Magnetococcus marinus MC-1: one gene and its partner. Each later gene encodes a partner of the first gene's protein in a complex. Links are inferred from orthologs where the notes say so. Each region holds a gene or a part of one and is shown in the gene's direction. Other genes may lie near its edges.

What was found. The genes of interacting proteins can lie anywhere in the genome.
Region 2: the proteins of tsaD (region 1) and tsaE are in contact, whole or in part, in a crystal structure (PDB 6N9A), measured with the Thermotoga maritima proteins. The link is inferred for Magnetococcus marinus MC-1 from one-to-one orthologs. Residues at the interface, in WP_004082750.1 of Thermotoga maritima: Cys10, Asp11, Arg49, His50, Leu82, Gly84, Gly135, Gly136, Glu154, Thr155, Leu156, Asp157, Asp158, Ser159, Glu162, Asp165, Lys166, Arg169, Leu170, Tyr175, Lys213, Thr214, Leu217, Tyr218, Gln221, Arg222, Asn324; in WP_004082108.1 of Thermotoga maritima: Leu37, Gly38, Lys46, Lys57, Val59, Lys60, Ser61, Thr63, Phe64, Thr65, Leu66, Met67, Val69, Pro71, Tyr82, Arg83, Leu84, Asp86, Asp88, Phe89, Asp93, Ile128, Asp130, Glu131, Arg134.

The regions. Positions count from the first base shown.
Region 1 is NC_008576.1:914,337-917,265, forward strand. It holds tsaD (tRNA (adenosine(37)-N6)-threonylcarbamoyltransferase complex transferase subunit TsaD), read left to right. Parts: upstream 1-898; coding sequence 899-1,960; downstream 1,961-2,929. Other genes in the region: MMC1_RS03780 (methyl-accepting chemotaxis protein), read right to left, coding at 1-456; MMC1_RS03790 (NAD(P)H-dependent glycerol-3-phosphate dehydrogenase), read left to right, coding at 1,950-2,929.
Region 2 is NC_008576.1:1,175,706-1,179,525, forward strand. Bases 434-3,413 are described here. They hold tsaE (tRNA (adenosine(37)-N6)-threonylcarbamoyltransferase complex ATPase subunit type 1 TsaE), read left to right. Parts: upstream 434-1,667; coding sequence 1,668-2,159; downstream 2,160-3,413. Other genes in these bases: MMC1_RS19640 (spermine/spermidine synthase domain-containing protein), read right to left, coding at 434-655; MMC1_RS04915 (hypothetical protein), read right to left, coding at 658-1,047; MMC1_RS04920 (CBS domain-containing protein), read left to right, coding at 1,194-1,655; MMC1_RS04930 (aminoglycoside phosphotransferase family protein), read left to right, coding at 2,149-3,171; MMC1_RS04935 (nucleotidyltransferase family protein), read left to right, coding at 3,171-3,413. Also shown: more of MMC1_RS19640, read right to left, coding at 1-433; more of MMC1_RS04935, read left to right, coding at 3,414-3,820. UniProt on the Escherichia coli protein: Required for the formation of a threonylcarbamoyl group on adenosine at position 37 (t(6)A37) in tRNAs that read codons beginning with adenine.

The DNA.
Region 1 (2,929 bases):
CACCTCAGCCCCTTTATGCTTAGTAATATCGGCGGCTTTTTCGCGGTTGCCTTCGCGCATGAGGGCAATGACCTCATCCCGAATGGTTTTCCACCCATTAAAGCGCTCTTCGAGCTTATCAATATCTTCTAGGTCGCCCAAATAGGCTTCTTTGAGGGTGGCGAAGTCTTGCAGAACATTTTGTTCATAGGCATCCACCTGTTTTTTGGCCTTGTCGATATCCTCTATCCGCTTAGCCAGAGCGACATCCTTCATACTACGGTGCATACGCACCATATCCCCTTGTACCCGCAGGGCAGCGGTGCTCACGGTATAGGGATGTTTGTAAAGTTTATTGGTATTATCCGCCAGATTTTGCATCTCGTGCACGGCAAATCCGCCCAACACAAGCATCAGGACAATCACGATGCCAAAGCCAATGGCCAACTTCATGCCAATCCGTACATTTTTAAACATGCCCAACTCTCCGCACCATAAAGACAACCCAATCCGCAAAGTTTGGGTAGTAACGCGCTAGGTGTATTATTAAATGTCCTGCACCTGACCGGTGTTGTGTAAAAAAAACATCTTTAGCACAGTAGTATATAGAGAACCTTGGTGTACAAGCAAAATTTAAGCGATAAAAAGGTAGTTTTGGTGGAACAGCTTGAAAAGCTACGTAACGGGCCGTGAGGCCCTTTGCTAAAATCGTGCTTCCCCGGGTAGGCTCTGGGTGACAGTTCATTAGAGTGTGTGCGCGGTGGTGTCGGTAATAAAACGGCTCTATCGGCTCAGATTTTTAGCGCTTCGCTTGGGATGAAAAGAGGGCGCTTGGGGAGAAAGCGCCACTGGGTGGTTTCATCGGAGATGGGGGTTGGGCTATGATGACGCAAAACAGTTCGACCCATTGGGAGATACGATGTTACGGGTTTTAGGCATAGAGAGCAGTTGCGACGAGACCGCCGCCGCTGTGGTGGAAGGGGCAGAACATGGTCACCCCCATGGGGTGGTGGTGCGCTCCAATGTGGTGTGGAGCCAGTTGGAGGTACACGCCCTCTACGGCGGGGTGGTGCCCGAACTGGCCAGCCGGGCCCACATACGCCATATACAGCCGGTGATTGAGCAGGCTTTGGCTGAGGCTGGGGTGCGACCCCAGCAGTTGGATGCCATTGCGGTTACGGTGGCTCCCGGGTTGGTGGGCGCACTGCTGGTGGGGGTAGCGGCGGCGCAGGGGTTGGCGGTGGCGCTGGATAAGCCGCTGGTGCCGGTACACCACATGGAAGGGCACCTGATGAGCCCTTTTCTCATGGCGGGCGTGGTACCTGCCATGGAGTTCCCCTTTGTGGCCTTACTGGTCTCCGGTGGGCACACCCTGTTGCTGCACGCCCGTGATTTTGGCGACTACCAGCTGCTGGGGCAGACCCGTGACGATGCGGTGGGGGAGGCGTTTGACAAGGGGGCGCGCATGCTGGGCTTGGGGTATCCCGGTGGTCCAGAGGTCGCCGCCTTGGCCCAGTCGGGGGATCGGCAGGCGGTGGCTTTTCCCCGTGTGTTGCTGGACCGCAGCCAATTTGATTTCTCCTTTTCTGGCCTAAAAACCGCCTTGCGTACCCATCTTCTTAAATTCCCGCCGGAGTCCGGTGGTCCCTCTTTGGCCGATGTGGCCGCCAGTTATCAAGAGGCCATTGTGGATACCCTGGTGATTAAATCCTTGAGCGCCTGCCGCCATGTGGGGGTGTCGCGTTTGGTGATTGCCGGTGGAGTAGGGGCCAATAGACGATTGCGGGAAAAATTGGCCAAACAAGCTCTTAAACAGGGTGTGCAACTCTACGCTCCCCCCATCCACCTGTGTACTGATAATGGCGCGATGATCGCCTCTGCCGGCGTGTGCCGCTTGGCCAGGGGGGATCAAGCGCGGGGGGTGGTGAATGCGGTGCCCCGGCTGCCGATTCATGAACTGGAGAAAATTTATGGCCGTTGAGTATGCTGACAATCCTTCGGTGGCCGTTATTGGCGCGGGATCTTGGGGCACGGCGCTGGCGGCCCTGCTGGCGGGTAAGCTGCCCCAAGTAACCCTGTGGGCACGGGAACCCGAGGTGGTGGAGGGCATTAACCAGGGTCACCACAACCCGGTTTATCTGGCAGACCTGGATCTGCCGCCTAACCTGGTTGCCCATCAAGATCTAGCCTGGGTAGCGGCCAACCATGATGTGTTGGTCATGGTGGTGCCTACCCAATTTTGCCGTCAAGTGCTGGCTCAGCTCAAACCCCATGTGCGGCCCCATGTCACCTTTGTGTCGGCCACCAAAGGGGTGGAGACTGCCAATCTGGCCCTGATCTCGGAGATCTTTACCCAAACCTTTGCGGCCCCCATCGCCCAGCGTACCTGTTATCTCTCCGGCCCCTCCTTCGCCCGGGAGGTGATCGCCGGGCAGCCGGTGGCGGTGGCCATGGCCGGTGCCGATGAAGCGGCCTTGGCGGCTATGCAGGCGCTCTTTTTCTTCCCCCATTTTCGTACTTACAGCACCAGCGATGTGGTGGGGGTTGAACTGGGTGGGGCGTTGAAAAACATTATTGCCATTGCTGCGGGTATTAGTGATGGATTGGGGTATGGGGCTGGTGCGCGGGCGGCGTTGATCACCCGTGGTTTGGCCGAAATTGCCCGTTTGGGTCACATCTATGGGGCCAACCCCCAGACTTTTGCCGGATTGTCGGGTATGGGGGATCTGCTCATGACCGCCTCATCCACCCTGTCGCGCAACTATACCACCGGCTTTCGCTTGGGCCAGGGGGAGAGCCTAAGCCACATTAGCGGCAGCTCAAGAGAGGTGGCCGAAGGGGTGCAAACCGCCGCCAGTACTTGGCTGTTGGCCCAGCGCCATGGGGTGGAGATGCCCATTACCCAGGCGGTACATGCCATCTTATTTGAACAGGTACCCCCACAACAGGC
Region 2 (3,820 bases), 260 kb from region 1 along the record:
TGGCGATGAGAATAGCGTTTTGTGAGCGGGCGACAGGGACCATCCAACCATAGTCTGGATAGGCGTTTTTCCAGTTGCCCAGCGCCTCTTGAAAATGGCCCTTATTACCACGGGAGACATTGGCGGCGACGATACCTGGTGCGGCCAAATGGTCTTGACAGAGCTTGAGAAAGGGGGGGCGATAAATGCTGGTCACCAGCCCGTTGGCATCAAAGGCATCCAATAAAATCAAGTCATAGGGGGCCTGTTGGGCGCCACCAAGGGAGAAAAATTGGGCACCATCCCCAAGATGTATGGTGAGCCGGGGATGATTTTTAGGGAGATGGAAAAAATCCTGGGCAATGGTGACAATATGGGGATCATACTCCACCACCTCCACATGACATTGGGGCAGATGATGCAGAAAAAATTTAACCAGTGAGCCACCCCCCAAACCAATCAGCAGAATACGCTGGGGAAGTTGGGGTAAAAAGAGCAGGGCCGCCATCATATGGCGCGAGTAGGGCAAAAAGAGAAAGGCAGGGTCCGAGAGTAACATGCAGCTCTGGCGCAGGTGGGAACCAAAGGTTAGGCAGCGCAAGCCCTCTTTTTCCACCACCTCGACGGTGGTGCCCTGGTGACGGCGCTGATAGATAATGTTGGCGGGGTTATCCATACCTAGAGCCCTTCACTGGTGGGTTCAATTTCCATGCGCTCCAGATCGGCCAAGCGTATTTGGCGGCCATCCAGGGTTAAAAAATCACGATGGTGGATATCCTTGCGTTTGGCGCGGTAGAGGGTGTGCTCCCCGGATTGACTGTTGATTACCCGGATCAGGTGGATCTCTTGCCCCTCAGCCCAGCGATTGTACCCCATAAATCCCCCCATGCTCACAATGGCCAGTAGGGCCAAGAGGGCCATGGTACGGGCGCTACGGCTGCTGTGGGGTTGGTGCTCCAAGGCGCGTCGCTGGGGGGCGGCAGCAACCTCGGCAGAGCGAGCGTGTAGGCGACCAACCGAATAAACGCCCGCGATTACCAACAGAAGAATCAAAATTTTTGTTAACATGGGGTAAGACCGCCATTGCCTGAAATTGAATGCGGAGACCAAATACCGTACCATGGGTACAGGGGGTGTGCCAAACTGGTATGCATAAAAAAACACACACAGCCCTGGTTTGCCCAAGTTTAAGCACCCACTGAGGAGCAGATAACATGACCTTAACAGCTCGCGATATCATGAATAGCGACCCGCCAACCGTAACCGTCCATGCCACGGTGCATGAGGTTGCGGTGTTGTTGGCCCAGAAGAACATCTGCGCCGTGCCGGTTTTAGATGAGGGGGTGCTGGTGGGGATTATTACGGAAGGGGATCTGATTGATCGGGTCAAGCAGGTGCATCTGCCCACCCTTATCAATATCTTGGACGCGGTGATCTCGGTGGGGGGCAGTCATCAGTTTGAAGAGGATCTGCGTAAGGTTGCCGCGTGTAAGGCGTCGGAGATTATGACCCCCACCCTTATCTCGGTGGGTCCCGATGCGGATCTGCGCAAGATCGCCACGGTGTTGGCGGAACAACATGTGTCGGTGGTGCCGGTGGTGGGTGAAGAGCGGCTGCTGGGGTTGATTGATAAGAGCGATGTGATCCGTGGCATGCTGCTGAGTAACGAAGCTTAGGTCATGCACGCTATGGCCGCAACCCTTGTGCTGGAAAGCCACTCCGAAGCGCAGACCGAGGCGCTGGCTGCGGCGTTGGCGGGTATGGTGGATGCCCCGCTGGTGATCGCTTTAAGCGGCGATTTGGGGGCGGGTAAAACCGCTTTTTCCCGTGGTTTTGTTCAGGCGATGTTGGGCGAAAGGGTGGTGGTGAGCAGCCCTACCTTTGCCATCATGCAGAGTTATGTGGGGGGGGCTTGGCCAGTCTACCATTTTGACCTCTATCGGCTGGCCGGGCCGGAGGAGTTGGAGGCCATTGGGGCAGACGAAGCGCTGTTTGAGCCCGACGGCGTGGCCCTGGTGGAGTGGGCCTCCTTAGCGGGGGATTGGCTGCCCCAGGACCGGCTGGACGTTATGTTGGAAATAACCGCAGATGGGTTGGGACGCCGCGTGCTGTTTCGTGCGGCAGGTTTGGTCACGACACAACTTCTTCACCGTTTTCGCCAGGAATATCATGCTGGATAATGCCCTTCGTGCTTTTGCTGAACGCCACGCTCCCCATCATCAAGAGATTGTGCAGGTGGCGGGGGATGCCTCCTTTCGCCGCTACTATCGGTTGGTGGATAACCCCTCGCGCATTGTGATGGATGCCCCACCGGATAAAGAGGATAGCCATCCCTTTGTGGCCATCGCCGGTTTTTTGCGTGAGCATGGGGTGCTGGCGCCTCAGGTTTTGCAAGCTGACTATGAACAGGGGCTGTTTTTGTTGGAGGATTTTGGCGATATAACCTTTGCCCGCGCCCTGCAACAGGGGGTGGCCCCGGAGCGGCTGTATGGGGCGGCTGTGGATGCCCTGCTCACCCTACAGGCGACACCGTTGGAAGGGGGTACGGTTGCCCATCAACGCGCCTTTGATCCCCCTCTGTTTGCCTATGAGGCCTCGTTGTTGACCGAGTGGTACATCCCTGGGGTGATGGGTTATACCTTGAGTGGGGCGGAACAGGCGGAGTTTAAGCGGGCCTTTGATGAGCTGTTGAGGCCGATCTTGGCGCAGCCCCAAGTGTTGGTGCATCGGGACTATCACAGCCGCAACCTCATGTGGTTGGAAGGGCAGGTTGGGGTGCTGGATTTTCAGGATGCGGTAATGGGACCCATTACCTATGATCTAGCCAGTCTGCTACGGGACTGTTACGTCGCGTGGGACCGCCCCTTTCGCCATGCCATGATGCAGCAGTGGCTCAGCGGTGCCACCCAGCGGCTGGGGTATGCACCAACCTGGGCCAGCTTTGAGCGGGCATTTGATTGGATGGCCATTCAGCGCAACTTAAAAGCGGTAGGTATCTTTGGACGGTTGGCGCTGCGGGATGGCAAGTTTGCTTATCTGGACGATGTGCCCCGCACCATGGGCTATGTATGGGAAACACTGGCCCGTTATCCAGAATTAGGGCGGCTGCACACGCTGTTGCAACGGACCATTCCCCCAGGCACAGAGCCGAGTTCTGCCCAAGTGGCGGCGCGTCAGACCGGAGCGTTGTAATGGAGATACCCTTTCCCGCCATGATTTTGGCTGCGGGTCGGGGGACGCGACTGGCGGCGTGGACCGAGCACACCCCCAAGCCGTTGGTGCCGGTGGCTGGCACGCCGGTGATCTTTTTAACCTTGCAGCGGTTGGCGTGGCTGGGGTTTCGCCGGGTGGTGATTAATGCCCACCATCTGGGGGCGCAACTGCGGGAACAGGTGGGGGATGGGCAACGCTGGGGGGTGCAGATTCAGTGGTCCATGGAGCCGCAGTTGCTGGAGACGGGCGGGGGGGTGTGTCAGGCCTTGCCGCTGCTGGATGCCCCGCAGTTTTTGGTGGTGAATGGGGATGTGGTATGGGATCTGGATCTGCGACCGTTGCTGGAGGGATTTGATCCCCGGCGCATGGATGCCCTGTTGGGCTTAGTAGAAAATCCAGCTGAAGGGGTGGGGGATTTTGTGCGGGATGGGGCCGGCTGTTTGCAACGGGGTCGTGGGGTGGTGGGCAGTTGGACCTATAGTGGTATTCAAATATTGGCCCGGCATGCCTTGCAGGGTTATGCGATAGAGCCCTTTTCGCTCAACCGGGTCTACGATGCGGCGCTGGCTAAGGGGCGTTTGCAGGGGGTCCCCTTGCGGGGGTTTTGGGCGGATATGGGCACCCCTGA